Regions from separate parts of the Paenibacillus sp. FSL P2-0089 genome, predicted to be linked through region 3. Evidence: riboswitches for the same ligand, from Rfam matches in the RefSeq annotation. Region 3 holds a riboswitch; each other region holds the start of a gene.
What was found. Region 3 has a riboswitch for cyclic di-AMP ahead of NST69_RS16050 (APC family permease). Riboswitches for the same ligand answer to the same signal wherever they lie in the genome.
Positions count from the first base shown of each region.

Region 1 (10,710 bases), 3.5 Mb from region 3:
CCAGAACCCAGCGCATTCCGTTTAGCCCGCTCCATCCGGATATTATGCTTCAGGCGCTGTCCGGTGAAGGGGTTCCGGTGCCGCTGGCACGGTGCGCGGTGTCGCTGACTGCCGGTCTTGACGGCTGCAGGGAACTTTTGGCACAGAATTGGTTTGCAGAAATGAGAAATCTAGTGTTACAATTAGCGAAGGAGTCTCTGGGCAAGGGCAGCACTGCGGTAGCAACCGTGGGTTCGAAGCTGTTCAAGACCGGACTTGGTGAACATTTGGACACTCTATTCAGCATGTTCCACTTATGGTTCAAAGATATGCTCTACTTCCTGTACCGAAAGCACGAAAGTATCGTTTTCATAGATCAGTTAGACTTTATTTCGAGGGCTGCCCGTCAGAGGAGTACGCAGCAGTGGGTGGCTTATATGGAATATGCGGCGGAGAGCAAGCGGAAGCTGCGTTCCAATGCCAATGCCCAGCTGTGTCTGGAGCAGTTTTTAATCCGGCTGGAAAGCTAGAGGCTCGGGTTATTTATAATAGATCCTCCGGGATATAATCCTCAGCACCTGGAAAGACCGGGTATAGCGGACGAGGAAGGACAAGCATGGATCATCAGGGAAGCAGTCTTGCTTAAGGGTTCCTTTACCGTCAAACAAGGGGGTTAATTTTTGTACAGCGTAGTAGGTGTCCGCTTCAAAAAAGCGGGTAAAATATATTATTTCGATCCGCTTGATTTCCCGATTGAACGCGATCAATGCGTTATTGTCGAGACTGCAAGAGGGGTCGAATACGGTAAGGTTGTCGTTGGCAAAAAAGAGGTGCAGGAAGCTGACGTTGTACTGCCGCTCAAGAAAGTCATGCGCATTGCCGGTGAAACCGACGCGCGCGTGGTGGAAGAGAACAAGGGTGCAGCGAAGGATGCTTTTACCACCTGTTTAAATAAAATCCGCGATCATGGCCTCAAAATGAAGCTGGTGGATGTGGAGTTTACGTTTGACCGCAACAAGATTATTTTCTATTTCACGGCCGAGGGCCGCGTGGATTTCCGCGAGCTGGTGAAGGACCTGGCCAGTATTTTCCGTACCCGCATTGAGCTCCGGCAGATTGGTGTGCGGGATGAAGCCAAGATGCTGGGCGGATTAGGCCCATGCGGACGGGTGCTCTGCTGCTCCTCCTGGCTTGGTGATTTCGAGCCGGTGTCCATCAAGATGGCGAAGGATCAGAATCTGTCGCTTAACCCGACCAAGATCTCGGGATTATGCGGACGGCTGATGTGTTGTCTGAAGTTTGAGCATGATAATTATGAGAGCACGAAGGAAGAAATGCCGGCTGTAGGCAAAATGGTCGTTACTTCACTGGGTGACGGCAAGGTAGTCGGTATCAATGCCGGCAGCCGCACGGTTCATGTGCAGCTGTTTGAAGTGGGCAAAGTTAAAGAACTTCCAATGGATGATGTTGTCGTCAAGTAAACCATTATAAGGTTACTTTCGGGGTGGAAACTTGGAGAAGAAAAATATATTTGCACACATGCAGGAGATGGAAGCGCAGATGGATGAAATGCGCACCACTCTGGGCGATTGGAAGCAGACGGTCAAAGAGCTGATGGAAGCGAATCAGAAGCTGAGTCTGGAGAACGAGCAACTTCGTATCATATTGAAAAGGGAAGCGCCTGTAGATAAGGCCGCACTGTCTGCGGAGGCGGAGGCTATACTTGCTGCCGAAGGGAAAGAGGAGGTTGTCGGGGAAGGCTACGATAATCTGGCCCGGCTGTATCACGAAGGCTTCCACATCTGCAATGTCTACTTTGGGCATTTGCGGACGGAAGGGGATTGTCTGTTCTGCCTTTCTTTTCTTAATAAATGAGGATATCCAGCCGTAGGAGATTGTCGCCTACGGTTTTTTTGAATGTAAGGCTATGCTTCCGAAGCATACGCTCAACAAAAACTTTTAGGAGATTACATTACAATGACCCATTCAATGAACAATACACCTGTACCCTTATATGAAGCAGAACGGGTCGATGACCTGCTCACCCATGATCTGAGAATTATCCAGAGTGACGAAGTGTTCAGCTTCTCGATGGATGCCGTACTGCTGGCACGGTTCGCCAGTGTACCGCCGCGCGGACGGGTGCTTGACCTGTGTACGGGTAACGGAGTAATTCCTATGCTCCTGACTACACGGACGAAGGCTTCTATTGAAGGAATCGAGATTCAGCCCCGTCTGGCAGACATGGCCCGGCGCAGTGTATCGCTTAACGGTCTGGAGGAGCGGGTACAGATTCATGAGGGCGATTTGCGGGAGCTTCATCTTACAGCGGGCTATGGCGTATACGATGCGATCACTGTGAATCCCCCTTATATGCCGTTGAACGGGAGCGATCTGAAGCTGAATTCCCATCAGGCGATGGCCCGCCATGAAATTGGTTGTACCCTGGAGGAGGTCATTCAGGCCTGTGTCCGGCTGGTCCGTACCGGAGGCAAAGTCAGCATGGTGCATAAGCCGCAGCGCCTCGTGGATATTATCAGTCTGATGCGGAAGCACCGGCTGGAACCGAAGCTGATCCGGTTTGTACATCCCCGCGCCCAGCTGGAAGCGAATATGGTTCTGATCGAGGCCGCGCGTGACGGGAAGCCGGAGGTGCGTTTACAACCGCCTTTAATCGTATATAATGAGGACAATCAATATTGCCCCGAGATTATGGATATTTATTACGGAAACAAAGAGGATACGAGCCAATGACCATACAATGCCAAAGCAGCTTTCAAAATAACCATGACGGAGCGAAGCCCGAAGGATGCGGATGCCTGTATCTAGTGGCTACGCCGATCGGCAATCTGGAGGATATGACCTACCGGGCAGTACGCACGCTGAAGGAATGCGATATTATCGCTGCTGAGGATACGAGACAGACGCGTAAGCTGCTGAGCCATTTTGAAATTACACCGTCCATGCTGTTCAGTTACCATGAGCATAACAAGGCCGCCAGTGGGCCGGAGCTGATACGCTATATAATAGAAGGTAAAAATCTGGCACTCGTCAGCGATGCCGGTCTGCCGGCGATATCCGACCCTGGTGCCGATCTGGTAGCTCTGGCTGTCAGCCATCAGATTCCGGTGATTCCGGTGCCTGGAGCGAATGCCGCCTTGTCGGCTTTGATTGCCTCAGGGCTGCCTACCGCCAGCTTCACGTTCGTCGGCTTCCTGCCTAGAGAGCGCAAGGATATAAGGGCCGTTCTGGCATCTCTGCGTTCTGCCCAAGGGACACTGCTCTTCTATGAATCGCCGCACCGAGTTGCCAAGACACTTGTTCATTTGCAGGAGGCCTTCGGCAACCGCCGGATCACACTGGCGCGTGAGCTGACTAAGCGATATGAGGAGTTCCTGCGCGGAACGATTGAAGAATGCAGTAGATGGCTGGAGGAGCATCCTCCGCTTGGAGAGTACGTAATTGTCCTTGAGGGAGAGAGTAAAGAGGAGGCCGAGCTGGCCGAGTCTTCCTGGTGGCGTCAGCTTAGTACCGGGGAGCATGTAGCCCACTATGAGGCTTCAGGTTTAACGCGTAAGGATGCCATGAAAAAGGCAGCGTCTGACCGCGGCTTGTCCAAGCGCGATATTTATAATGAACTCCTGGAGCGGAGTTAGAACACTGCTGTGCCGAAGTTATTCGAATTCCAGTGAAAACCTAAAAATGGGTTTAACCATCGGAGCATCCAATGAAATAAATGTATTCTATACACTTATATGGATTGTAATATTCCTTTTATTAGTTATAGTTGTAGTTTATACATTTATATGTATAGGAAAATAAACCTTTTATAGGAATTATGTGGATATAAGTGTTCAAAGTACACTTATAATGATCAAATGGATGTTTTAGCAATAAATAGCTGTACAGAATACAGTTATCCAAATTTCTCAAGACCATTCTTCTTATATAATGATTCTCACCTTAGGGGCGTTTGGCTTAGTGTAACGGACTGAGGTGCTCTTATCCGGGAAGAAAGTCGTCACTTGAGCGATTAACGGACCCCAAGGACCTTATCCCCTGCAATTCAGCTCCAAAACGACTCGTAGAAGGATGATAAGGTCGCCTGAGTCCGTTACGCTGCAAAAGGTGGCGTTCTCGTGGGAATAAGGGTCTTTTCGGTCCGTTAGATTTTTTGGGATGATAGGGTTTCATTATCTGACACTGTACTAGTCGCTCCACATAGCAAGTTCTGGCACAAAAAAAGTCAGCAGCCAGTAGCCATCCAGTACCCAAGTCGCTAGTCACTCTATGGTTAAGCGATTCTCGCAGAGAGAGCGGGTCTACGCAGATCAGTCGCACGAGAGCACCCGGCGCAGCCGCCATAGGCAACTGCCTATGGCGAAACCCTTCGACTGGCAAGGCCTGAGGAATCACCGCAGGGAGGCCGAGGAGGGCCGGTCCACCGCCGAAACCTGCTTCCTTCCGCGCCAGCAGCAGAGATTCACCAAGCTTCCGGGTGTCCAGAGGGCCGGGGCCCTTGGGGCCCTCCCTGCAGGGAGGGTTTGGGAGGGTAAGAATCAGAGGTTTAAGAATTAGATGTGAGGTTTAAAAGCAGACAGGGTAGGAAAAAGGGGCATCCGGGGAAAGTCCCCGAAAATAGCGCAAAAAAAATACCTCCCGCGCGAACGGGAGGCCAAGGAGATATAAAAAGGTTAGAATTAACAATTGGATTAGTTCCTATTATACCCTATTTATTTTAGTTTGTCACAGGGGTAGGGATAGCCGAAATGCATTCATGACAAACAATTTTACCTTTGAAGTAAGTTACATTTTCAGCATTGCCGCAGAAAATGCAAGCAGGCTCGTATTTCTTAAGCATGATCCGCTCACCGTCCACGTAAATTTCGAGCGCATCTTTTTCTCCAATGCCTAGGGTGCGACGCAGTTCAATTGGAATAACGACCCGTCCAAGCTCATCTACCTTACGTACAATTCCTGTTGATTTCATCATTACAATCGTTGCTCCTCTCAATGTTCAAAAGCGTCATTATTCGACATTCTTCACTGTTTTATGATATTTATAATACCAACCATTCCCAAAACAGTCAACCTTTTTTCAGGCTAATTTTAAGGAATCTTTTGAGACCACATTTATTCCGCGTTTGATCGGGCAAATCACTCTAAAAAAGCTTATGAAGATGTTTGTCGATTTGGCAGTATATGAAACGCTAATATTCGACAAAGAGCGACAATATATTATATAAAACAAGAAAAGGAGATGATTTCATGAAGCAACCGCTGTCAGAAGAGAAGGTATTTAAGGACCCGGTCCACAACTACATCCACGTACAGGACACTATTATCTGGAGATTGATCAACACTATGGAATTCCAGCGTCTGCGGCGCATCCGGCAGCTGGGCACCTCCTATTTGACTTTTCACGGGGCGGAACACAGCCGGTTCTCCCATTCTCTGGGGGTATATGAGATTACGCGGAGGATTATTTCCCAGTTTGAACGGAGCGGCTATAAGGACTGGATGCCGGAGGAGCGACTGCTTACCCTGTGTGCAGCACTGCTGCATGATTTGGGGCATGGCCCATTTTCCCATTCTATAGAAGAAGCTTTCGAAATGGATCATGAAGACTGGACCTGCCGCATCATTCTGGAGGATACAGAGATTACGGCTATTCTGCGTGATGTGGCCGAAGATTTCCCCGGTAAAGTAGCCTCGGTCATCTCCAAAACCTATGAGCATGAAATTGTTGTCAATTTGGTGTCGGGACCGCTGGATGCGGACCGGATGGATTATCTGCTCCGGGATGCATATTATACAGGGGTGAATTATGGAACCATCGACATCGACCGGATTCTGCGGATGCTGCGCCCTTATGACGGCCGGGTGGTTGTGAAGGAATCAGGGATGCATGCGATTGAGGATTACCTGATGTCACGGTACCAGATGTACTGGCAGGTCTATTTCCACCCGGTAACCCGCAGCTCTGAGATTATTCTCAGGCAGATTCTCCGCCGGGCCAAGGAGCTGGTGCAGCAGCAGCATGCCTTCCGCTTCATGATCGAGCCCTTAAGTGATCTGTTCAGCGGAGAGGTAACGGTAGGGCAGTACCTGCTGCTGGATGAAGCCTTGATGCAGACTGCCTTCATGCAGTGGACGCTGGAGGAGGATGACATCCTGAGCGACTTGTGCAGCCGGTTTATCCATCGTAAACTGTATAAATATGTGGAGATGGAGCATTTGGATTCTGACACGATTGACGAAATCCGCCGCAGCTTCGCCGGTGCGGGACTCCGGCCCGATTATGATCTGGAAATTGATTATCCCACCGATCTTCCCTATGATGTGTTCCGTCCGGGAGACGGCTTTGACAGCAAGCAGATCCTGCTTCTGGACAAGCATGACCGGCTGAGGGAAATCTCGGAGGTCTCGGATATTGTTCGTTCTATCAGTGGTATTCACCGCGGCAGATACCATCTGTATTTTCCGCAGGACAGACTGCAGAAAGCCCTTCCACAGCTGCCGCCGTCCATCGCAGAGATTTTTGCCAAATAATCAGATCATGCTTGGAATTATAGATACAACAACAGGCCGAAAGGATGTATGTAATGCAGTTATTCGACACCCATACCCATCTGGATGCTCCACAATTCGACGAAGACCGCGAAGAGGTCATTTCCAGGGCGCTGGAAGCCGGCGTCAGCAAGATGATCAACATCGGCTTTAACCGGGATACGATACCGACCACCATGCAGCTTGCCGAGAAATATGATTATATTTATGCAGCCGTTGGCTGGCATCCCCAGGATGCCATCACGATGAAGGACGGAGACCTGGAATGGATCGCCTCCTTATGCGCTCATCCCAAGGTGGTTGCCATCGGCGAGATTGGGCTGGATTACTACTGGGATACCTCTCCTAAGGATGTGCAGCATGAAGTATTCCGCAAGCAGATCGGGCTGGCCCGTGAGCTGAAGATGCCAATCAGCATTCATAACCGTGATGCTCATGAAGATGTGATACGTATACTCCGCGAGGAGAAGGCAGGCGAGGTTGGCGGGGTAATGCACTCCTTCTCCGGGAGCTGGGAAAGTGCCAAGATGTGTCTTGATTTGGGCTTCCATCTTTCTTTTGGAGGACCGATTACGTTCAAGAATGCCCGGGTGCCCAAAGAGGTGCTTGCCCAGACTCCGCTGGACCGGCTGCTGATCGAAACCGACTCCCCATATCTGACTCCGCACCCCTTCCGGGGCAAGCGAAATGAGACCGCTCATGTGAGGCTGGTAGCGGAGGCGGCCGCGGCAATAAAAGGGATTGAATTACAGGAATTGGCGGAAATTACGTATGCGAACGCACTGGAACGATTTGGGATACTCTGAAAACAGGAGTAAAAGCGGTGAAAAATGAAGTATAGCGGATATATTAAACTTTTATGACGGAAAAACGGCCGATTATTACAATATTTTAATCATTTTTTTACGTAAACGTGGTTGAATCGTCCTTTACAACATGTATCAAAACAGGATATCATCTTTTCAGTGCAGTGAGCTGTTGTAACTGTGACAGTCACTAATTTCATGGATCGTCTCGCTGAGTCTCCGTATGGAGAACGGGGGAACCAATAATGCGCTGCCGCATGAACGTACAAGAGTACTGGCACAGAATTGCCGCAGGCATTATTTGATTTCTTTACGTGGTCTTTGGGGTGAATTTGAGGGCAACCGCCGTGAGCGGGTGACCTGAGATAGGGCGTCTCTCTTATGTCCGAACCCGACAGCTAACCCCGTAAGCGCAAGTAAGAGAGGAAACCTCGTGCATAAGCATTCCGACGTATTCGACACCGGGAAGCCACGAAAGAGTCCTCTATGAGCTCTTTTTAGGCTTCTTTTGTTTTGAATAATGAGAATGCTCCCGGCATACTGTTATATAACAGATCTCCGGAGTAACTATGCCGAGCAGGCGATCCATGAGCAGGAAACGCTGAAGCAAGTGCGGGCGTATCCTGTTGCAAACTCAAACCTAGTTTCGTCAGAAGTGATACAGTCACCTTGAACTAACTTGGACGACGGGGCTATGTAAGGAGGATGGAAAGAGTGGGCGTATTCCAACCAGAGGTATCCCATGATTCGCAATCATCCAGCAGGTCTTTCGCATTACGGTTGAAGCAAGTGAATCCCCGCGTAGTTTTACTTGCCGGTGTGGCATCGATTGTTATCGCACTGTTAATACTGCTGTACGTACACGGTCAGAGCAAAAAAGAAATTACCCTAGTAATAGACGGACAGGTACAGACACTGGAGACGCGGGAAACGCTGTTCAGTGATGTGCTGGCTAAGGAACAGATTTCGCTGCAGGCGCATGATGAATTATCTATTGGCCTTAGTGATGAAATAAAAGACGGCGACCGTATCGTGATTAACACTGCGCAGAAGTTCGCTCTTACCGTAGACGGAAAGACCGAGACGTTATTTACGACCGAGGATACCATTGGTCAGGCCATCGACAAGCTGGGCTACAGCCTGGAAGGCTTAGACAAGATTTACCCTTCGCTAGAAACCGCAGTATCTGCAGACATGGAAATCAAAATTGTCCGGATTAACAAGCATGTGGTTCAACGGACAACTAATTTGCCTTTCCGGGTCATTAAGACAGCAGACCCCTCATTGACCAAGGGAACCGTAAGAGTGGCACAGGCAGGTAAGCCTGGCGTAATGGTCCAGCACATCGAGAAGATCTATCAAGATGGCGAGCTGGCATCCATGCGCATGATCGGCAAGGAAGTACAGACGGTTACCAAGGACAAAGTCATTGCCATTGGAACCAAGCCGCTTCCTAAGCCCGTCGTAGTTACTGCCAAAGTTTCCAAACCTGTAACAACCTCCAAGTCATCTAAAGCGAGCGCAAAGGCCAGCAATGTTACCAGTAAGGCTGGTGTGGATTTCGAGTACAAAAGAATGATTAAAAACGTATCCATGACCGCGTATTCGTCGCAGGAACCGGGTATTGGAACACGTACTGCCTCCGGCACACGCGTAACGGAAGGCCGCACTATTGCTGTAGATCCTAGGGTTATACCAATCGGCTGGTGGGTGTACATTGAAGGATTAGGGTTTCGCCGAGCAGAGGATACCGGCGGTGCCATCAAAGGCAACAAGGTGGATGTCTATTACGATTCACTGAGTCATGCCCGTAATTTCGGCCGCAAGTCGCGCACACTCTATGTGATCGGACCTGTGAAGCCGGAGCTGAACTAAACGTAAAGTCTTTTGCAAATTAGCGGTTAATACGATATAGTGAGGGAAGCACTTACGAAATTTCAGAGAGCTGCCGCTCATCACTTATACATTCTTTAGCCAAAAAGAAGGGGAGCGAATCCTCTTCTTTTTGCGTTCTGGAGTAAGGAGTAAAAATATTTATGATTAAAGAGCTAATTGTGGTTGAAGGGAAAAGTGATACCGTTGCCGTTAAGCGGGCGGTTGAGGCCGATACGATTGAAACCGGGGGTTCGGCAGTGGATAGCAGGGTCATTGCCAAGATCAAGCTGGCCATGGAGCGCCGGGGTGTAATCATTCTTACCGACCCGGATCATGCCGGAGAGCGAATCCGCAAAATCGTCGCGGCCAAGGTGCCGGGCTGCAAGCATGCCTTCATCCCTGAGAAGGATGCAACGCGCAAAGGAGATATCGGAATAGAGAATGCTTCGCCTGAGGCTATCCGCCATGCGCTGGAGCATGTACATACCTCCTTCGAGGGGGCGCCGCCCATCATCGGGCTGGATGAGCTTATGGCCGCAGGGCTGATGGTGCATCCCCGGGCGGCTGAGCGCAGAATGCAGCTTGGCAATCTGCTCGGTATCGGTTATTGCAATGGCAAACAGCTGTACAAACGTCTGGCGATGTTCGGCATTACCCGCGAAGAGTTCGCGCAGGCCCTCGCCCAAATTGATCAGGGAGGCATTACTTCATGAGCGGTATCGAGAATATCTCGTCCCCAACAAGAACCAAAGCGATAATTCAGCGTTACGGATTCTCCTTCAAAAAAAGCCTGGGCCAGAACTTTCTGATCGATCAGAATATTCTGGACAAAATCGTGGATGCCGCCGGTCTGGACAGCACAGCCGGTGCGCTTGAGATTGGCCCGGGGATCGGAGCACTGACGGAACGGCTGGCGTTGACGGCCGGGGCCGTCACTGCGGTAGAGATTGACCGCAGGCTGATTCCGATTCTTAGGGATGTCCTGTCGCCTTATCCCCATGTAAAGATCCGTAATGACGATGTGCTGAAGGTGAATCTGCAGGAGCTGTTCGCTGAGGATTTCGCGGGCAGGGACCGGGTTAGTGTCGTAGCTAACCTGCCGTATTATGTGACTACACCTATCCTCATGAAGCTGCTGGAGGAGAAGCTGCCGCTGGATAATATCGTGGTCATGATCCAGAAGGAGGTTGCCGAGCGTATGGCGGCGTCTCCGGGCGGCAAGGAGTATGGCAGCCTGAGTATTGCCGTCCAGTATTACAGCGAGCCTGAGCTGGTCTGTATGGTGCCGCGTACGGTGTTCATCCCGCAGCCTAACGTGGAATCGGCTGTGATCCGACTGAAGGTCAGAGAACGTCCTCCGGTGGAGGTAGCGGACGAGAAGCATTTCTTTGGTGTGGTTCAGGCGTCCTTTACCCAGCGGCGCAAGACGATTGCCAATAATCTTAAGGCACGCTTCTTCCCGGAAGAAGGGCGGGAGCGC
Region 1 is NZ_CP152006.1:7,381,893-7,392,602, forward strand. It holds gene holB (DNA polymerase III subunit delta') at 1-509, shown strand, start outside; gene NST69_RS31550 (stage 0 sporulation family protein) at 660-1,460, shown strand; gene yabA (DNA replication initiation control protein YabA) at 1,492-1,854, shown strand; gene NST69_RS31560 (tRNA1(Val) (adenine(37)-N6)-methyltransferase) at 1,957-2,733, shown strand; gene rsmI (16S rRNA (cytidine(1402)-2'-O)-methyltransferase) at 2,730-3,635, shown strand; gene NST69_RS31570 (AbrB/MazE/SpoVT family DNA-binding domain-containing protein) at 4,718-4,972, opposite strand; gene NST69_RS31575 (HD domain-containing protein) at 5,248-6,531, shown strand; gene NST69_RS31580 (TatD family hydrolase) at 6,585-7,355, shown strand; cyclic di-AMP (ydaO/yuaA leader) riboswitch at 7,555-7,783, shown strand; gene NST69_RS31585 (ubiquitin-like domain-containing protein) at 8,070-9,230, shown strand; gene rnmV (ribonuclease M5) at 9,392-9,943, shown strand; gene rsmA (16S rRNA (adenine(1518)-N(6)/adenine(1519)-N(6))-dimethyltransferase RsmA) at 9,940-10,710, shown strand, end outside.
Region 1: it holds a riboswitch for cyclic di-AMP, as region 3 does, so the genes downstream of both, NST69_RS31585 (ubiquitin-like domain-containing protein) here and NST69_RS16050 (APC family permease) in region 3, are expected to answer to the same signal.

Region 2 (10,710 bases), 1.1 Mb from region 3:
AACAACTGGGAGGCGACTTACTTCGACTTCGATGCGGACAAAATCGCAACCATCGCCAAAGCAGCAGGCCCGCTCGGCATTGAGCTATTCGTCCTTGACGACGGCTGGTTCGGCAGACGCGACAAGGATAACAGCTCACTCGGCGACTGGTTCGAGGACCGCCGCAAGCTGCCTGAAGGTCTGGCGGATCTGGCCGGCCGGGTCAACAAGGAAGGCGTACAGTTCGGTCTATGGGTGGAGCCGGAGATGGTCTCGCCGGACAGTGAGCTGTACCGCAAGCACCCGGACTGGTGCCTACATGCCGCAGGACGCCGCCGCACGGAAGGCCGCAACCAGCTCATCCTGGACCTCTCCCGTCCGGAAGTCTGCGACTATCTGTATGAGACCTTAAGCGCCGTATTTTCCAGTGCCCCGATCCGCTATATCAAGTGGGACATGAACCGTAATATGACCGAGATAGCTTCTGCCAAAGCCAGCCCTGAGCGGCAAAAAGAAACCGCCCACCGCTATATGCTGGGGCTGTACAATTTGCTGGAGCGCCTGACCTCGCGCTTCCCGGACATTCTGTTCGAGAGCTGCTCCGGCGGCGGCGGCCGGTTCGATCCGGGAATCCTGTTCTATATGCCGCAGACCTGGACCAGTGACAACACCGATGCGGTAGAACGCCTGGCGATTCAGTACGGCACCAGTATTGTCTATCCAGCCAGCAGCATGGGCGCACATGTGTCTGATGTTCCGAACCATCAGGTAGACCGCATCACCACCCTAGCTACACGCGGGGATGTGGCGATGAGCGGCAACTTCGGTTATGAGCTGGACCTCACAAAGTTCACCGAAGCGGAGAAGGACCTGGCTACCCGGCAGATTGCCCAGTACAAGGAGATCCGCACACTGGTGCAGCAAGGGGATATGTACCGCCTGCTGAGTCCGTTCGAGGGTAGTGGCGACACCGCCTGGATGTTCGTCAGCGAGGACAAGACCGAAGCCTTCGTCGCTTATTTCCGCGTGCTGGCCATACCGAATCCTCCGATCTCGCGCCTTACGCTCAAAGGACTCAATCCCGAGCTGGATTATGTCATTGAGACGGGGGCAAAAGGCAGCAACGGGCATGTCCACGGCGGCGCAGAAGCCTCTGCACCTGCAGATGGCGTCAGCTCCGCTCCATTCCAGCCCGCCTTTGACGGCACAGCGCTGGGCGGTGACCGCCTGATGCGTATCGGTCTTGTGGTCTCCGACCTGCGCGGGGATTACGCCAGCTGCACCTATCGCCTGAGAGCGGTGCAGCGCTGATCTACAGCTTCAGACATGCCATAGGCGTCAGCCTCCTTTTGGAGATTGACGCCTGTTTTTTTGTGGAGAGATGCAGTCAGGAAGGGGCTTGCTGCCGTTTCATTAACTACTTACTGCCTCCCCTACTCCTCTTCTACTCCTGTCCATGCTCATGATCCCGGCCAAGTAACCCGCTGAGCGCCTCAGTCACGTTCATGCCGGTAAGTGTCTGGGTCAGCTCTGGAACCTGGGCCATGATTTTGGCGATATCACCCGTAATCTTGTTCACGCCTGAGGAAGCCCCGTCCTGGGAGATGACGGTGATCTTATCTACCTTGGCCAGCGGGGAGGCGATTTTCTCAGCCAGCTCGGGCAGGATTTTCAGGAATTCCACAGTCAACGCGGCTTGCGTGAACTGCTTATAGGCTTCCGCTTTCTTCTGCAATGCCCCCGCTTCCGCCGCTCCGGCGAGCTGGACGATCTCCGCATTCGCCTTCCCTTTTGCCAATTCCGCCTCCGCTGTTGCCAGTCCGCGCTTGGTCGTCGTAGCGGCTTCGGCTTCCGCCTCCAGAATCTGCCGCTGCTTGGCGGCTTCCGCTCTCATAATTGTCGCCTGATTCTCCGCCTGGGCCGGCTTGATCACTGTCGCCTCCAGCTCCCGCTGTCTCAGCTCCACCTCAATCTCCCGGACCGTCCGGTTGGCCTCGGCCTCCATCTGTGTGATTTTGACCTGTTCGGTAACCAGCGACTGCTTGATCTTATTCTGCTGCAATTCGTACGCCAGATCCGCCTGTGCCTTCTTCACCTCGGTCTCCAGCTTGAAGTCCGCCTGCTTAATGTTCAGCTCCTTCTCGAACAGCGATTCCTTCGCACGGGCAGCGGTTCCTGCTTCAATCGTCGCCTGATGCGCATTGGCTTTGGCAATGGAGGATTCCTTCTCCGCCTCGGCCTGCTTGATCTGAATATCGCGTTCGGCTTCAGCCTTGGCGATGCTGGCATCACGGCGAATCCGCTCAATCTCAGGCACCCCCATATTGTCGATGTACCCTTTGTCGTCGGTAATTTTCTTGATGGTGAAGCTGACGACCTCCAGCCCCATCTTGTCGAGATCCTCTGAGCAGGTCTCCCGCATCTTGCTGTTGATTTCGTCTGGGGTCTTGAGTATAGATTCTACACTGAGCTGCCCGATCAAGCCGCGCAGATGGCCTTCCACCGAATGCAGAATAATCGTCTCGCGGTCTTCCTCCGGCCGGTCAATGAACTGCTCGCTGGCTGTGAGAATAGCGGTTGGATCGCTTTTGATCTTAATCTGGGCGACCGCCTCCAGGTTCAGCTTGATGCCCTGGCGGGAAAACATGGCCTGCGCCGGGATCACATCGAAGCTCATCAGCATCATGGAGATGGTTTTATTGTTCTGGAAGCCGGGGATGACGAATGTCCCTCCGCCCTGAACCACTCTTTTGCCGCCGAGACCGTATACGATCATGGCCTGATTGGGCGGAACCTTTTTATACGCGGTCACAATACTGGTTAACGCCAGCAGAATCACAACAACAATAGCTCCGGTTACATATAAAATTAACATTTGCTCCGACACTCCCCGTTAGTTTTGTTCCATTTCCCTCTCGAACAAAGTGACCGCTGCGATCCCCTTATCCGTCTTCACAATAATCACCCGATCGCCCCGCAATAGCGACTGACCGGATTCGGCCCGCACGCCGATGGAGCGCATGGTCCCGTGCAGCACATACTTCATCTCTCCCACGGCCCCATCCGCTGCGGCGATGCTGATATAGCCGAGCTGGCCTGCCGGATCATAATCGAGTTCACTCATACTGCTGTCATACCGGGTCATCACCCGGGCCAGTACCGTGTAGAGCAGGATGCCCGGCAGCAGGGCGATCAAGGTACAGACCAGTACCACGGTGAGCAGCTGCATCCCGCTGTACTTGACAAGCATATACCCCGTGCCGCCCCAGACGGTGACAAACACCATCAGCGGAAGAATCGGGAGAAAGCCCGGCCCCCCAGCATCCCCTCCCCCTACATGCAGGTGGCCTACCAGACCGTGCCCATGAATGCTGCCGCTTAGGATAAGCACGAGGCCAACCCAGAAGCAGACGATAAATACAGTAGCGATGGGAACCCCTCCTTTCAATGTAATATGGCTATAAGAAAACTGACTGTAGTGGCGATGCGGAAACTGACTAATGTGGTACATAAAAAGACTATTGCGGCATATAAATGACTAATCAGTGTTGTTATAAGATTAAATTGTGCTTCCACCTGTCACTATTGCCCCTAATTTCCACTTTAGGCTGCTTGGTTGTGTATGGCAGAGGCGCAATTGGATTCAAGGGCACTTGTGCTCTTCATTTCTGCATCCAGCCCATTTTCAGGGCATTCAGTGGGATTAATCCCCTTCCCTACACAGCAAAAAGACCACAGCAGCAGCAGGGCTCTCCGTGGTCGGTTACTCGATCATGGCGCTCATCCTCTCTCTTCGAGGCTTACGGGGTTAGCTGACGGATTCGGGCAGCGAGATTGCCCTACCTCACCAGAGCCATAGTAGCACACTGGCAAGGATTCACCCCGGGTACTCAGCAGCCTATCCTTAAGCCACCTGCACCAGTTGGTTCCCCCGTTCCCGTTACGGAATTCAGCCATTTCAAGAACAGTGTCATTTCATTCGGTTGTTGATTGAATCTTACGCCTGCAGCCATTTAATGTAAAACCTCACGGATGACAAAAGAAGTCAATAATGCTGTCCCTTCGTGAATGAAGGCGCATTCTTCAGCTCTACTCTTATCCGCCCGGGGATTTGCTCGCGCTATCGTCTGTTTACACCCATGTTACTCTTCCTCTCACGTACTGCTCATTTGCTCACCTAATCCCCTCCCACTCTCATACTCACTTATTCCCCTACTCTTACTCCCACACTAACTCTCACTTACCTACTCACTCATCTACTCACTCATCTACTCACTTACTCACTTACTCTCCTTCACTTACTCCCACTCTAGCTCTCACTCCTCATTTACTCACTTACTTCCCACTCCCTTCCCCACGCCCTCCTAACTTAATCTCCTCCCCCCACCTTTCTTTCTCAGTCCATTACTCCAAATTTAAAATATTCACATTTCCGTCACTCGATGCTCATTGTGCAATCTTTCCCTTTGAGCAATAATAGAACCTATAGATTCTATAGAGCTTATAGATTTCAGGGAAAGGAGGAACATTTACTTTTGAATTCCAAACTGAATCTGCGGGACAAAAAAAAAGAAGCCACCGCCTATGCCTTAGCCGTAGCGGCCTTCGAGCTTGCGCTTGAGCATGGCATGGATGGCTTCATTGTGGATGATGTTGTTCAGAAGGCTGGATATTCCCGGCGGACTTTTGCGAATTACTTCTCCTGTAAGGAGGAGGCAGTCGCCGCCTATTTCATTGGCATTATTGCTGTCCAAGAGAAAGAGAATAACCCGCTGGCTGCTCTGCCGTCGGATGCTACACCGCTCGATGCCCTGTACAATCTGCTGAAGCTGCAATTCACCTCGGAGTTCCTGCATAAGCTGCGGCAGTTCGTCTCCCTGGCTAATCAATATCCGTCCCTGGAGCCTTACATTCTCAATGTCTTCCGGCATTTGCAGATCACCGCCCAGGAGACACTGGAGCAGTTCACCCGTGGACGGTATGCCGATGGATATACCCACCTGCTGGTAGGTGCCGTCTATGGGGCCTTCGTGCCTATCCTGGACGGACGGCTGAACGTCATGCTGCCGGGTGAGCAGCAGAGCGGGGACTCCGGGGCTATGCCGTTTGAACAATACCTGAATTCCATGTTTGCTTATTTACGCAACGGCTTCTAAATTCACAGATAAAGAGGAGAAACCACTACATGTCTACTTTTCTATACCGCTTAGGTAAATCGGCTTATGCTAAGCCCTGGGCCTTCATTGCAGTCTGGATCATTGTACTCGGAGTTGTAGGCACCCTGATTGGAGTCAACGGCATTCAATCCAGCTCCGAGATGAAAATTGAAGGCACAGAGTCGCAAAAGGTGCTGGATAAGCTGACAAAAGAGCTGCCCGCTGCGGCCGGAGGCCAGGCTAGTATCGCCTTCACTGTACCGGACGGGGAGCGTCTTGATACGCCTGAGCGTACAGCGCTGCTTCTAAAAGCTATTAATGATGTATACAACATGGAATATGTCATCAACCCTGCCGAACTGGCAGCACAAGCAGCGGCCGCCGCTGCCGGTCAAGCTGCCGCTGATCCTTCCGCCGCTGCCGGTCAAGCTGCCGCTGATCCTTCCGCTGCCACTGGTCAAGCCGCTGCCGATCCTTCTGCCGCTGCTGGTCAAGCCGCTGCTGCTCAGGCAGCACCGTTCGGTCCGCTGATTGTTGACGGCGCTCCGGTTCCCGGCGTGATGCTGTCGGCTAACGGCAGCATTGCCCTGTTCCAGTTCCAGTTCACGGTTCAGCAGACATCTCTGCCATCGGAGGTGCCGGACAACATCATCGATACCGTGACCAAAGTTGAACAGTCCGGTTCAGGCATTACCGCGATTCCAAGCGACTCGCTCAAAAGCATGCCGGCCATCGGCTCCACGGAAGCGATCGGCGTAGCCGTTGCTGCCATCGTATTGTTCATGACGCTGGGCTCAGTCGTTGCCGCCGGGCTGCCGCTGCTGACCGCACTTCTCGGAGTAGGCATTAGCGTCGGAGGTGCGTTTGCCCTCGGCAGCCTGATCCAGATGAACGATATTACACCGGTTCTTGCCGTGATGATTGGTCTCGCCGTGGGGATCGACTACTCGCTGTTCATTGTGAACCGCCAGCGCCGTCTGATCCTGGATGAGAAATTAAGCGCAGCCGAAGCAGCCAGCCGTGCACTGGGCACCGCAGGCAGCGCGGTATTCTTCGCCGGTCTGACCGTTATTATCGCCTTATGCGGCATGCTCGTCATCGGCATCGGCTTCTTGTCTACTATGGCCCTAGTTGCTGCGGCCAGCGTTCTGATCAATGTCCTGTTGGCCTTGTCCCTGCTGCCTGCGCTGCTCGGCCTGGTCGGTGAACGGATCGTAACCGCCAAAGCCCGGACCAAGCACAGCACCGCTGCCAAAAAAGCGCAGCACAGCTTCTCGCACCGCTGGGCAAATGCCACGGTGAAATACCGCTGGGCCATCATTGTGCTGGTGGTGCTGGTGCTTGGCACAGCCGCCATTCCAGTGACCAAGATGGAGCTGGGTATTCCATCCGGCGCCTCGGCGAACCTGGATACTCCGGCCCGTCAGAGCTATGATGTCATCTCCAAAGGGTTCGGTGAAGGCTTCAACGGCCCGCTGCTGCTGGTTGCTGAGACAAAGAATCCGTCTGAGAAGATCTCCATGCCGATCCTGGGCAAGCTGGTTCAGGAGCTGCAAATGCACGATAATGTGACCCTGGTCTCTCCGCTCGGTGTCAGTCCCACCGGCGATATCGCCATTATCAGCCTGATTCCGAAGACAGGGCCCACAGATACCGCAACCAGAGACCTGGTACAGGAGCTGCGTGATCCAGCGTCCAGCCTGACCACCGGCAACAATATTAATCTTGGCGTGACCGGCTTCACCGCCATCAATATTGATATGTCCTCGAAGCTGTCCGATGCCTTCCCTATATACATCGGGATCATCGTTATCCTGTCGCTGATCATTCTGCTCTTGGTATTCCGGTCCATTATCGTACCTATCAAAGCAACCGTCGGCTTCGTGTTAAGTATTATTGCCACCTTCGGCGTAACCACCGCCGTCTATCAATGGGGCTGGCTGCATTCGCTGTTCGGCTTCGATACCGGCGGACCGCTGCTAAGCTTCATGCCGATCCTGGTCACCGGTATTCTGTACGGACTCGCCATGGATTATCAAGTCTTCCTGGTCAGCTCCATGCGTGAAGCTTATGTCCACGGCCGCCATGGCAAGGACAGTGTTATTCACGGCTATGATCTGGCCAGCCGGGTCGTACTGGCCGCAGGTGTGATCATGGTGTCCGTCTTCGCCGGCTTCATCTTCGCCCCTGATGCGATGATTAAGCAGATCGGCTTCGCGCTGGCCTTCGGCATCCTGATCGATGCCTTCATCATCCGGATGACGCTTGTTCCGGCCGTCATGGCCGTCTTCGGCGACAAAGCCTGGTGGCTGCCGAAATGGCTGGACCGCCTGCTGCCGAATCTCGATGTCGAAGGCGATAAGCTGATCGCCAAGCTGAATGCCGAGAGCGGACACAAGCACTAAACTCGCCACACACAAAGCGGAGACCTGGCTTCGATGAATAGTCAGGTACTTTGCGGGACTCCAAGACATGTACATCTCCCCGGAATAACGGACGGCACTCCCGCCGTTCTCCATGTACAAATAGAGCCTGCGGCATCGTCCGCAGGCTCTATTTTGATATAATGGCTATAATTGAATTCAAATACTAAGGAGGAGTACCCATGAACATTATAGAACTGGATCTTGCTCAGAACCAGCAGGAAATCTCCCGCTTACTGGAGGAACACAGCCGCCGCATGGACAGCAGCATTCCGCCCTATCAGCGCGAGGTGATCTCCCTGGCGGCCTATGAGAACGGCGTCTTCATCGGCGGCGTTACCGGGGATATGGTCTGGAATATTCTGAATGTGCACTTGCTGGCTGTGGATCCCGGGTACAGGGGGCATGGACTCGGCAAGGCCCTGCTGGAAGAGCTGGAGCACAGAGCCAGGCAACGCGGCTGTAAGGTAAGCGAGTTGACCACGATGAGCTGGCAGGCGCCGTTTTTTTATCAGAAGCAGGGGTATGAGATCTTCGGCGAGATCAAAGATTGTCCGCATGAAGGGCAGAGCAAATATTATCTCCAGAAAAACCTGAAGCCCGGTTCCCCCTCCTAACGAGGTCCCGGCGCTTCGCGCCATCCCGTTCAAGCCACACTGAAAATCACGTGCTTCCCGCCCGCCAGCGCCTTCCCGTAGAAGTCCAGCAGGCCTGCAAATTCAACCTTCAAAGCTGCCCTCAGCTCCTCCGCTACACCATCCGTCTTCAATTGATCGAAGTCCACCTGCTGCATCGCCGCAATAATGTCCTCCAATTCATCCTGCTCGGTGCACGCGAAGAACCCGTCCTCCTCTTCCACCTCAAACACATGAACCCCGACAACAGCTTCACTTAACGGATCGCCTTCGATAGGTTCACTGGCCGAGACTCCAGTTAGCGCGAGATGCAGCTCCTCCCACAGCTTGTCGATATCGTAATATTCACTTCCGCCTTCAATCAGCTTCTCCAGCGTATTCATCAGCTCTGAACCGTCCATCTCCATCATGCGCTCCAGTGTATCCTCATCCACCATGACATATTGACCCAGCATACCCATTTGTCATTCCTCCCTCAATAAAATACAGCTGCCCGCGCTCCACTCTCCTTACAGAATAGGCGACAACAGCCGGGAAATCCCCTCTTTCAGCTTGATCACCAGCGAGCGCTGCGCATAACGTTCAACGGTCAGCTCAGAGCACAGTCTGACATCGTTCAGGAAAATATCCTGGAGCTGTTCGGCAATCGCCCGGTCATACACAATGGCATTCACCTCGAAGTTCAGCCGGAAGCTGCGCGAATCGATATTCATCGTTCCGACAGAAGCAACCTCTCCGTCAGCGACAATCGTTTTGGCGTGCAGGAAGCCATTCTCGTAGAGCAGGATTTTGGCCCCGTAATTCAGCAGATCTCCGGCATACGCCCAGGTGGCCCAATACACGAACGGATGGTCAGGCTTGTTAGGGATCATGATCTGCAGATCCACTCCGGAGAGCAGGGCGATTTTGCAGGCGTCCATGAAGCTGGTGTCCGGTATGAAGTACGGGGTCTGGATGTACACACTTTTTTTAGCCGATAAAATAAGCTTGATGTACATATTCTTCAGATGCTCGGTGGACGAATTGGGGCCGCTTGTAATAATCTGCACCGGGCTTGTCCCTGTATGGGGCTCCATGTTGAAGACGAATTCCCCGTAATCCCCGCGCTCATGCATCCCCGCCTGATGCCAGTCCAGGATGAATCTGCCTTGGATATGGCTGACTGCATTTCCGGTAATCCGGAGATGAGTGTCACGCCAGTAGCCGAACTTCGGAACCTGCCCCAGATATTCATCCCCCACATTGAACCCGCCGATATAGGCGATGCTTCCGTCAATAATACACAGCTTGCGGTGATTCCTGTTGTTGATCCGGAAGTTCAGCGGCTTGAGCAGGGACGGGAAGAACACTTCAACCTCGCCCCCTGCTGCACGTAATTCTCTGAAAAAATGCCGTGAAATCCGCTTCGAGCCGACTTCATCATATAACAGCCGCACCTTCACGCCTTCCATGGCCTTCACGATCAGCATATCCCTCAGCTCCCGGCCCAGACGGTCCGGCTGAATGATATAATACTGAATGTTGATCTCTGCGCGGGCAGAGCGGATATCCTCGAATAACGCGGCGAACTTCTGATGGCCGTCACTGTAAATAACAATCTCATTATCGCTGGATAACAGGCCGTGCGACGAACGGATATTCATGTTGATGAGCTGGGCATAGTTCGTCAGCAGCTGCGACCTGTCATCCGCCCCTTCCGCGAAGGCTGCCAGCTGCTTGTCGGCTTCGGCCTGGACATATTCCTGCTCTTCGATGAAGAGCTTGTAGAAATTCTTCTTTTTGAGATTGCGTCCGAAAAAGATATACAAGACAAATCCCAGAATCGGGATGAAAAACAGTACCATCAGCCAGGCCCAGGTATATCCAGCCTCCCTGCGCTCAATGAACAGAAAGCCCAGTGCCAGAATGATGTTAATGAGGGTGACGACTGTGGTTAGACTTGCAAATTCCATGCTCTTTCCCCTTTTCTCTCTGTCTCGCTCTGATGCCTAAAAGTCCTCCAGCACCTTGGACCTGTCGCCATGGATCCTGTCCAGATGCTCCTCTCCCCAGTAGCATAACAGGTCCAGCGCGGGCTTCAGCCCCCAGCCGTAGGCCGTCAGCTCATACTCCACTCTGGGAGGAATCTCCTGGTAGATGGTCCGTGAGATAATCTCATCGTTCTCCAGCCCTCTTAGCTGGGCAGTCAGCACTTTCTGGGTTAAGCCCGGAATGAGCCGCAGCAGCTCGGAGGTTCGCTTCTGTCCGGTCATAAGATGGTAGATAATCAGCGGCTTCCACTTGCCGCCCATCACTTCCAGCGCCGCCTCTACGCCTACTTTGTACTTTTTGGGAACGCTATCGCCATTCTGTTCAGTCATTGCTTCTGCCTCCATTATGTAGGGTACCTCAATGTTCCTATGGAACATACACCTTCCTATAGAACAGCAAAGTGCGTCCTTCCGGATTATTTTATTCCTGTTTATAATAGCATCAGCCAAGGAACATGGCTACAAACCTGCTATTAAGAAAGGTAGT
Region 2 is NZ_CP152006.1:5,023,432-5,034,141, forward strand. It holds gene NST69_RS21145 (alpha-galactosidase) at 1-1,290, shown strand, start outside; gene NST69_RS21150 (SPFH domain-containing protein) at 1,424-2,854, opposite strand; gene NST69_RS21155 (hypothetical protein) at 2,873-3,370, opposite strand; cyclic di-AMP (ydaO/yuaA leader) riboswitch at 3,762-3,944, opposite strand; gene NST69_RS21160 (TetR/AcrR family transcriptional regulator) at 4,515-5,135, shown strand; gene NST69_RS21165 (MMPL family transporter) at 5,165-7,540, shown strand; gene NST69_RS21170 (GNAT family N-acetyltransferase) at 7,741-8,175, shown strand; gene NST69_RS21175 (DUF1877 family protein) at 8,205-8,654, opposite strand; gene cls (cardiolipin synthase) at 8,703-10,145, opposite strand; gene NST69_RS21185 (helix-turn-helix domain-containing protein) at 10,182-10,553, opposite strand.
Region 2: it holds a riboswitch for cyclic di-AMP, as region 3 does, so the genes downstream of both, NST69_RS21155 (hypothetical protein) here and NST69_RS16050 (APC family permease) in region 3, are expected to answer to the same signal.

Region 3 (10,710 bases):
CGTGAGACCTCTGCGCCTCCGATGCGCGTCCCCTGGAGTCCGCTCTCCTGAATCAGCTGCCCCGCGAACCGGCCCGGCGGCCGCTTGAATACACTGCCGCAGGACGGATACTCCAGCGGTTGCTTCGATTCCCGCAGATAGGTTAACTCATCCATGGACGCTTTAATCGCGGCTGGATCGCCTGGCAGAAGCTTGAATCTCGCCTCCAGTACAATATATTGTCCAGTGGCGAAGATGCTGCTGCGGTATCCCCATTGCAGCTGATCGCTGTGCAGGGTAAGGAGTTGCCCGTTCTGATCGATCACGAGCGCACTGTGCAGCACATCCTTCACTTCCCCGCCGTAGGCTCCGGCGTTCATGTAGAGTGCCCCGCCTACCGTGCCGGGGATGCCGCAGGCGAATTCCAGACCGGTCAGCTTCTGCTCCAGCGCATAGCCCGAGACATCGATAATCTTCGCCCCGCACTGCGCATACAGCAGCCCGTCGCGGACGCCCATCCCGGACAGATCCGAGGTCTGGAGCACGATGCCGCGGATGCCTCCGTCCCGGATAATCACATTGGAGCCGTTGCCGAGAATCGTAAGCGGGATCTGATGATCCTGGGCATAAGCATAGATGCTCTGGATCTCTTCATATGTAACAGGAGCCGCCAAAATATCTGCTTCGCCGCCCATGCGGGTATAGACCAGATTCTTAAGGCTCTCCCGGCGTTTCAGTGAGCCTGCTGTAACAAGCGGCTGCAAATCCTCATATATGTTGTCAATATTCATTCTTCATACTCCTAACTCTATAAACAAGATAATGTCGTGCTCGCTGCCGGTTAATTACGGCTTCAGCAACCACAACTTTAACAACGAACAGGCTCCCTTGTCAATGACAGGAGCCTGTTACGAAGCTGCATACAGCATTATTATGTTTCGAAATTCCTAATTATACCCTATTCGCCAGCCGCTGCGCGCTCGGCACGGAATTCCTCCCGCCGTGCGGACCGCTCCTCTTCCTTCATCCGGGGGCAGGTATAACACAGCCGTCCGCCCTCAGTCCGGTAATACATACAGCAGCGGTTACGCAGCTGAACCGTCTGCTGCGGGTCCGTGAGCGATTCAATTCTCCGTACCTTCACCTGGAACGGATTCCGCGGCATCCCGAATACGGCAGCGGGCAGCTCATCCTTCAGATACGCGTAATCCTCCTCCAGCCGGCGAAGCAGGAGCGGATCTGTCAGTTCAGCGGCAAAGGCTTCCGCATAATAGTTGAATTTGGTCGGCAGCTGTCCCCAGATCTCCCCGGGCGAAAGTCCGCTCACCTGTGAAGCCATCCGGATCAGCGGCCCGGCTGTGTTCTGGTAGAAGCTGGTTAACGCTTCATTGCGCCAAGCCTTCCGGCCCGGCTCATCTGCCGGAGCTTGTACCATCCCCCATTCACGAAGCGAGAAGGCAATTCTGCAGTAGCCATCTTCCGGAACAAGATGCAGTTGAAGGTTCCGTAAGCTGAAGTCCGGTACGCACAAGAAGCCGGTCACGGAATACTGGACCGCGAGTGCCATAATGCTCAGATAACCGCCGAAGTACGCACCGGCCGCTTTATCGTCAAGCGCCTTCATCAGCGGCCGGTAAGCCTCCATGAAGGCCCTCATCTCGCCCTCCTCTGCCAGCTCAGCAGCAGCGAAGGAATACACGGCTCCCTCCGGCACCTCAAGATGGAGGTCAAATTTAGACTTATATTCTTGTCTCAGGAATTCATTCATGTTCCTCTCCTACAGCCCGGCAACTTTGTACGCAGCCAGCTCGTAAGGCAGACAGAGCGGCACACCTGTACGCGGATCAGGTACAATATCTGCCTCAATACCGAATACCTCGCGCAGCACCGCCGGTGTCATTACCTCATTCGGAGCGCCTTCGCTGATCACATTACCGGATTTGATCGCTACCATATGCTGCGCGTAACGCGAAGCATGGTTCAAATCATGGACAACCATAATAATCGTCCGGCCTTCCTGCTCATTGAGCTTCTGCAGCAGCTGAAGCACCTCCAGCTGATGGGCCATATCCAGGAAGGTCGTCGGCTCGTCAAGGAACAGAATATCCGTCTGCTGGGCCAGCGCCATGGCGATCCAGGCCCGCTGCCGCTGTCCGCCGGAGAGACGGTCAATCGGCCGGTCACGGAATTCATTCATGCCGGTCAATTCAATCGCCTCGGCAATAATGCTGCGGTCTTCAGGCGTCAGGCTGCCGAAGCCCTTCTGATGCGGATACCGTCCATATCCTACCAGCTCAGATACCGTTAAGCCATCCGGGGCAGTAGGATTCTGCGGCAGAATCGCCAGCTGGCGGGCCACCTCTTTGGTGGAGAGATTGTGAATGGACTTCCCGTCAAGCATTACATTGCCGCTCTTTGGCTTCATGATCCGGGCCATTGTCTTCAGAATCGTGGACTTCCCGGAGCCGTTCGCCCCGACGAGCGCCGTAATCTTCCCTGTCGGAAGCGACAGATTCAGCCCCTTTACAATCATAGTCTCCGCATATCCGATGCTCAGCTGCTCTGTATTTAAACGTTCCGACATGATAAACACTCCTTAGATTTTTTAATATATACATCCCTGTACTACGCTTTCGATGTGGCCAAAAGATATAAAAAGTACGGTGCTCCAATAATCGCTACTACGATACCAGTAGGTACCTCCGCAGGCTGCAGGATCCAGCGACCGATCGTATCTGCCGTAAGCAGCAGCAGGGCTCCGATCAGGGCAGCCGCAGGCAGCAGGATCTGATGGCGCGGGCCGACCAGCCTGCGGGCCAGGTGCGGCGCAATTAGCCCGACAAAACCAATGCTGCCGCTTACCGATACACAGGCTCCTGCCAGCGCAACAGCCGCAGCCAGCAGCCACCGCCGTTCCCGTTCGAGCGGCAGGCCCAGTCCCTTGGAGAGCTCATCGCCCAGATTCAGTACGTTGAGCACCCGGGCTTTGTAGAATGCGAAGGGCAGCAGGATCAATATCCAGGGCAGCAGGGCCAGCACAAACCGCCAGTCTCCGCCCCAGATTTTGCCGGCCAGCCAGATGGCTACGAACTGATAATTCTGCGGGTCGAGTCTTAATGACAAAATAAGCTGAAAAGCGTATATCCCGGCACCCACAGCAATCCCGATCAGGATCAGCCGTGTCGGCGAGAGCCCATCCTCCCTCCTGTAAGACAGGAAGTAGATCAGTGTTGCAGTAAGCGAGGCCCCTGCAAGCGCCAGTAGCGGAAGCACGAAGATCGGAGCTGCTGTAGTAGCCGGTACAAAGGAGATAAAGATCAGTACGGCGAATCCGGCTCCGGCATTGATCCCCAGGGTGGAAGGCTCAGCGAGAGCATTACGCGACAAGCCTTGCAGAATCACTCCGGCGACCGCAAAGCCTGCACCAATCAGCAAGGAGATCACGATGCGCGGCAGCCGGAAATCAAACAAAATCAGCTGCTGCTGCTTGGTGCCGTTGCCGGATAGGGTATGTAGAACTTCGAGCGGTGACAGACGCATTAAGCCGGTATTCATACTGACCAGAAACAGAATGACGATAAGCACAGCAAGCAGTGTCAGAATACCAGCCTCTCTGGAAAGGCGCGGCTTGGCCGGGGGGAATGAGGTGGAACGGTTCATTTCAGCTCCCCCTTGCGTTTGCTGGCCAGATAGATGAAGAACGGTACGCCGAATACTGCAATTAAGGCACCTATTGGTGTTTCGTATGGCGCATTAATCATCCTGGCCGCAATATCGGCCACCAGGACCAGAATGCTTCCAAGGACTGCGGAGCAGGGAATAATCCAGCGGTAGTCAACCCCAACGAGGTAACGCGTAATATGCGGAATCATTAATCCGACAAAAGCGATCGGCCCTACCGTGGAGACTGCCGCTCCGGCGAGGATGACGACAATAATCATCCCTGCAGTCTGTACCAGACCGGTGCGCTGTCCGAGACCTGCTGCAACATCCCTGCCCAGGCTCAGTAGCGTAATCGAACGCGACAACATCAGCGCACCGATCAGGGCCGCCGCGACCCAAGGAGATATTACCTGCAGCTGCTTCCAGCTCGCTCCTCCAATCCCCCCGGCCATCCAAAAGGCGATATCCTGGGAGAGGCTGAACAGGATAGCAATGCCCTGACTGACCGCCAGCAGCATGGCGCTTACTGCCGCACCGGCGAGGGTCAGCCGAAGCGGGGTCAATCCGCTATGGGAGAGCGAACCGATCCCGAATACCAGCAGTGAGGCCACAGCCGCTCCAAGGAAGCAGTACAGCATGATGTAAGCGAAGGATAATGTTGGCGCGAAGGCAAAAGCCAGGGCCAGTCCAACGCCCGCACCTGCATTAAGACCAAGCAGTCCGGAATCCGCCAGCGGGTTGCGGGTCATCCCCTGCATAATCGCACCGGCAACGGCAAAACATGCGCCGACCAGCGCTCCTGCGGCAGCCCGGGGAATCCGCAGCTCCCGGATGACCTGATGCTGGGGCAGCTCCGGATTGAACCGGAACACCGCCTCCCATACGGTAGCCAGCCGGATATCCGCCGCACCGACCGATACGGATACCATCAGGCCGAAGACAATCGCCGCTATTCCCAGCACCAGAATAACAGCAGCGGCAAGCGGCCGCGACCGGACAGATGTGTTCCCTTCAACAGAAGGAGCTTGTAGAGCAGAATCTGTGGATGAAGCCATATGCCGTCTCCTTATCAGGATTATTAGGGAAATATAGATGATTATGATTCTCATTATCGCAAAGATATGAATATTGTTCAACTTAAAAAAAGAGGCAGGCTTCTATATCCTTAGGACATAAAAGCCTGCACAATTCTCCGGCCGGTAAAGAACCTATTTTACAAAACTGCTCAGAATATCATCGATGGTCTTGGAATTGGCTATAGGGCCGCTATACAGCCAGCTGGTATCTTTGCCGAATTCATGAACATTCCCTGCCTTAACGGCCGGAATTCCCTTCCAGACTGCACCTTCTGTAATCTCAGCTCCGCTTGCCTTGTCACTATTCACCAGAATGATATGCTCTGCAGTCAGCTCAGATAATTTCTCCAGTGAAATCGGGTTCCACGGTGCTCTGGATTCTGCAGGAATGTCGGTCACGAGATTCGGGAGCTTCACTCCAAGATCGCCATACAATACCGCACCGCTGCTGCGGGTCTCATCTACAATGAAGAAATTCTTTGATACCAGCCACAGAACCGCTACTGAATCATCGCCGATTGCCGCAGATACAGCCGCTTTGGCTGAAGCCGCTTTCTGGTCATAGTCTGCAATAGCCTTCTCCGCTTCCGGTGTCTTATTGAGCAGCTCTCCGATCTTGAGCAAGGCTGCGCGCCAGTCACTGCTGACCTCATCACCGAGTACATAGGTTGGTGCAATCTTATTCAGCTGGTCATAAAGACCGTTCTGAACCGAGCCCTCCGACTGGACGATGTGAAAATCCGGCGTGAAGCTGGTGACGGCTTCAAGCGGCAGGTCATAGCTGATCGGCGGAACGTCCTTAAGCTCAGCGGCCAGGTAAGCCTGAGTACCATTCTTCGTAGACCACTGGGCAACCGGAGTCACGCCGAGTGCTACCAGATAATCCTCCAGATAAGAAGCAATTACACGCTGCGGATTAGCGGGAACGGTCACCTTATGTCCCATTGCATCCGTTACGGTCTTCTCCACAGCGGGTGCAGCAGTTGCTGCAGGTACCGCAGTGGCCTCCGCAGTCGCTTCTGCGGTTGCCGCAGGTGCGGTGCCTGCTCCACCGTTACTGCCTGCGTTGCTATTATCATTTCCGCAAGCGGACAGCAGCAGTGTTGTAGTCATAAGTCCGGCCACCGCCAGCTTCCCGCTTCTTGATCCTTGCAGGTTGAACGAAAACATTGAATACCCCTCCTGTATGTTACCCTCATGATTGGCAAAAGCTCTGTTACCTTCATCTTGTCTATACTGATGATATTGATTCTCATTCTCTATGTCAACCAATAACTTATAATAACGTAAAAACGGCCGTCTCCGCATTAAGCAGAAACAGCCATCTTCCTAATCTTCTATATTATTTATGCAGATGGAAAGGTACAGTCGCGATTACAATGTCCTTCTGATTCATCAGATATGAACGGATGAACAAGCTGGTCTGATTATGCAGCACCGCCTGCCACCAGTGCTTGGTCACGAATTGCGGAATCAGGACGGTAATATGATCCGTTGAAGAGGTCTTCCACTCTACTGTATCGATGAACTTCACCAGCGGGCGGATAATGCTGCGGTAGCGGGAGCGCAGGACGATCAGGCGTACGCCGGGGTTCCACTCCTCCCACTTCTGCTCCATCTTGTGAATCTCTTCTTCATCGAAGCCTACATATACAGCGACCACATTATCTGTCAATGACTTCGCATAGCTGATCGAATGCAGTACAGCACGAGTCACACCGGCGACCGGAACGACTACGGTGCTTCCTTTGATACAAGGCTTATCGGTAGCCGGGCAGATCCGCAGCTGATCGGCAATATTCATATAATGGCGGTGAATCCGGTGGAACACGATGATAACAGCCGGCAGGAAGATGAAGGCCATCCACACGCTGGAGAATTTAGTGATTATGAAAATCAGGGTGATCGTTAATGTAGTGAGCATCCCCACCGTATTGACGGCGAACTTGCTCTGCCAGCCTTTCGGCTTCGTTCTGTACCATTGGACCATCATGCCCAGCTGCGACAGCGTGAACGGAATGAATACCCCTACTGCATATAATGGAATGAGTCCTTCCGTATTCCCGTGAAACGCCGCCACCAGCACAGCCGACATAACACCGAGGAAAATAATACCGTTGGAGAAGCCCAGCCGGTCGCCGCGCACCATGAAGGCATGGGGCAGATATTTGTCTTTGGCGAACATGAACGCCAGCAGCGGGAAGGCCGAGTACGCCGTATTGGCTGCCAGGAACAGGATAACCGCCGTAATCCCCTGAATGAAGAAGTACAGTCCGCCGCGGCCGAAGGTAGATTCGGTAATCTGTGAGACCACGGTGGCCTTCTCATCAGGCATGATACCGTACCAGTAAGCGAGCAGCGTAATACCTGTGAACATTACCCCGAGAATGAGGCCCATGAGCATCAGCGTTTTGGCTGCATTTTTCTCCGCGGGCGCTTTGAAGTTAGGAATGGCATTGGAGACCGCTTCTACCCCGGTCAGAGCCGAACAGCCGGAGCTGAAGGCCTTCAGCAGCAGAAACATACTCACGTTCGATACGGCCGAGCCAATCTCAGGAACATGGGCATGGGCGCCGCCGGTCATATATTTGAAGACCCCCGAGATGATGAGCACGAAGATGGAAACCACGAACAGATAGACCGGGATAGCGATGAAGGAGGCCGATTCGGTCACTCCCCGCAGGTTAACAATCGTTAAGAGCACGATAACAGATACCGCTATCAGAACACTATGATTATGCAGACTTGGAAAAGCTGAAGTGATTGCATCCGTCCCCGCCGACGCACTTACCGCCACCGTCAGAATGTAATCCACCAGCAGAGAGCCGCCGGCCAGTAAGCCGGTATGCACCCCTAGATTGCTTTTGGCGACAATATACGCGCCCCCGCCTTGGGGATAAGCGAAGATCGTCTGCCGGTAGGACAGAATCAGAATAGCCAGCAGGCCCAATACGGCTAATGCAATTGGCAAGGAGTACCAGATAGCGGTGAACCCGGCGGCCACCAGTACAATCAGAATTTGTTCTGTTCCGTAGGCTACAGACGAGAGCGCATCAGAAGACAGGACAGCCAGTGCTTTCACCTTGGATAACTTTTCATGATCGAGTTCGTTCGACTTCATCGGACGCCCGATCAATAGTCGTTTTACCTTGCTTACCATTGTAGTAACAGTTCCTCTCTTGGTTAAGTTGAAACGGGTTTCCCTGCGCTGTTTTCATAAGTGGATTTCATAAATGCAGGCACCAAAATAAGCATACGGAAATGATCCGCATGCCTTAGTGTGCATGGTCATTATCCCACTAGTGGCTTACGAGGTTAGCTGGCGGATTCGGACTGTGGTAGCCCTACGGTTACAGGTCAAGTAGCCTGCTCCGATTCACCCCTTTTGGCCTTGGCCAAAGTGTGGTTCCCCCGTTTTTCCTTCCGGAAAATTCAGCGCATATTCAACTTCTCACAAGGACTAATATTAAGCTACAACACGTCTTCCGTAAAGCGTGGAAACAAATGAAAAAAGAATGAAAAGCACTCAAAACAACCAAATTCATCATCCGGTATGTCTTGATCTTTCATTCTCTTTCATTATCCCTTTACCACGTGATTTTACAGGGTTTTTGCATATTATTTTTTACTAAAATTAAGGGTATTCTCTTCTCTTCCTTCTGCCCGTCAGCTTCTTACTCCGCAGGCTCCTCTTTGCGTCCTGTCCAGAGCAGAATGGAGATTAAGGCAAAGGCTATAAGTGCAAGCAGAGGGATCGTTATAAATCCGAACCAGTTCAGATAATCCTTGTTGCACGGTACGCCGATGGTACAGGGAAGCACCTTGCTGAGCGCCGGAATTTTCTGCTCCGCATAATGATATATGGAGATGCTGCCGCCAATCAGACTAAGGGGAAGCACGTATGGAATGATCCGCTTGTCCCCCCGGTAGGTGGCGATCCCCAGCAGGAACAGCTGCGGATACATGAAGATCCGCTGGAACCAGCACAGCTTACAGGGCTCGTAATTTAGGACCTCACTGAGATACAGGCTTCCTGCTACAGCCACCACACAGACGAACCAGGCCAAGTAGAGACAGTTACGCCGGCAGAAGGCAGAGAAGGCGGTCATTGGGCGGTCCCTGCTCCCGCTGCTGCTGTTGCTGCCTGAATCTGGGCGTCAATCGCCTCCATATTGAAAGGCTCCTTCACCTTGATGCCGTTCACGTACAAGGAAGGCGTATTCGTTACGCCCGTATCGGTGCCAAGCTGAATATCCCGCTCCAGCTCGCTTACGTAGGTACGCTCGTCAATGTCCTTGCGCAGCAGGTCGTAATCCACCGGCAGCTCCAGCTGCTTGGCGAGACTCACCAGGAAGTCAGGTGTAGCCCATTCCTTCTCTTCATTCCCCTGATTGGCATAGATCGCATCGAAATACTTCCAGAACGCTTCCTGGTTCTGATGATAGACCGATAGCGCTGCCAGGGAGGCCGTTCTGGAATCCGTACCGAGGAAGGCCAGATTCACGAAATAGAAGGCTGCTTTATTCTGATCGACATAGCCCTGAACGATCTGCGGCTTGATCACACCGGTGAACTGGGCGCAAGCCGGACATTTGAAATCGCCGAATTCCACAATTTTGACCGGAGCATCCTCCTTGCCAAGCCGCATCATTTCGCTGTAATTGAAGGCAACCGGCTTACTGTCTGTACCGGCAGGCGAAGAGTCCTTCGATGCCAGCATAAATAAGCCTACAAAAATAATAATGACGATGGCCACCGTACTCACGATCAGAATTCTCGTTTTCTGCTTCTGCTGCTCCTGCTCTGCCCTGCGCTTCTCCTGCTTGCTCATCTGGGGAGCCGTGACATTGTTCTTTTTTGTTTTGCTCAAAGAGAGTTCCTTTCCGTCCTCAGGACTATCGTGATAAAAGAATAGTTACTTTCAAATTATATAATGTTAACTCTCTTGTTGGCAATCGCTGTCTTATACGGCTTCATTCTCCTCCGCTGACTCCCCCTCCCCTGTATCCTTGCCGAAAAATACCTCCGGGGAATGCTCCTGCGACTGCAGCTTAATTCTGAAGAAGAATTGTGTGCCGCCCCCTTCTGCCGGTTCTGCCCAGATCTCTCCTTGCATCAGGTCTACAAGCTTCTTGCAGATCGCAAGGCCCAGACCCGTGCCGGGGTACTTACGGGTATGCGACCCGTCCACCTGCGAGAAGGACTGGAAGAGCAGCTGCAGCTTATCCGGTGAGATGCCAATGCCGGTGTCGCGCACCATGAATTGCAGCGCCTGAGCGGTCTCCCTGACGCCATAGGACTCCACCTTAACCGTTACCGTGCCGGATGGCGTGAATTTCACCGCATTGCCGATCAGGTTGATGAGAATCTGGCGGATACGCGCAGCATCCCCGGTGAACTTGTCAGGAAGCCCCTCCTCGATCAGAAGCTCCAGAGATAACGGCTTGTCTTGTGTGCTCACCATGAACAGGTCCATACAGCCCTGGAGCAGCGCCTTCAGCCCGAAAGAATCCTTGTTCAGCGAGAGGGCATCCGCCTCCAGCCGGGAGATGTCGAGAATATCGCTCATCACATGCAGCAGAGCATGGCTGCTTGTACTCTGAAGCCGCAGGAGCTCCAGATGCTCAGGATTGCTGATCTCCTCGGACAGCAGCTGGTTGACGCCGATAATGCCGTTCAGCGGCGTGCGGATTTCATGGCTCATGGTGGCGAGGAACTCGCTTTTCATCGTCACCGCACTCTCCGCGGTATCCCTGGCCTCCAGCAGCTCATACTGATACTTCATCAGGGCAGTCACATCCTCGGCCACAATATAGACCCACTGCTCCGTATGATGCAGCAAAGGAAAGACGGTGACACTACAGATCAGCTGCTCCCCGCCTTTGCTCCGTACCTTCAGCTCCAGCTTGGAGGACTGCCCCCGTGAAGCGCGCGTTATGGCATCCCGTACGGCAGCTTCATCCCGTTCGCTGTATAGTATCGCCTTATAATT
Region 3 is NZ_CP152006.1:3,882,792-3,893,501, forward strand. It holds gene murB (UDP-N-acetylmuramate dehydrogenase) at 1-770, opposite strand, end outside; gene NST69_RS16025 ((2Fe-2S)-binding protein) at 938-1,747, opposite strand; gene NST69_RS16030 (ABC transporter ATP-binding protein) at 1,757-2,563, opposite strand; gene NST69_RS16035 (iron ABC transporter permease) at 2,605-3,639, opposite strand; gene NST69_RS16040 (iron ABC transporter permease) at 3,636-4,697, opposite strand; gene NST69_RS16045 (ABC transporter substrate-binding protein) at 4,851-5,888, opposite strand; gene NST69_RS16050 (APC family permease) at 6,061-7,878, opposite strand; cyclic di-AMP (ydaO/yuaA leader) riboswitch at 8,007-8,166, opposite strand; gene NST69_RS16055 (disulfide oxidoreductase) at 8,393-8,827, opposite strand; gene NST69_RS16060 (DsbA family protein) at 8,824-9,588, opposite strand; gene NST69_RS16065 (ATP-binding protein) at 9,682-10,710, opposite strand, start outside.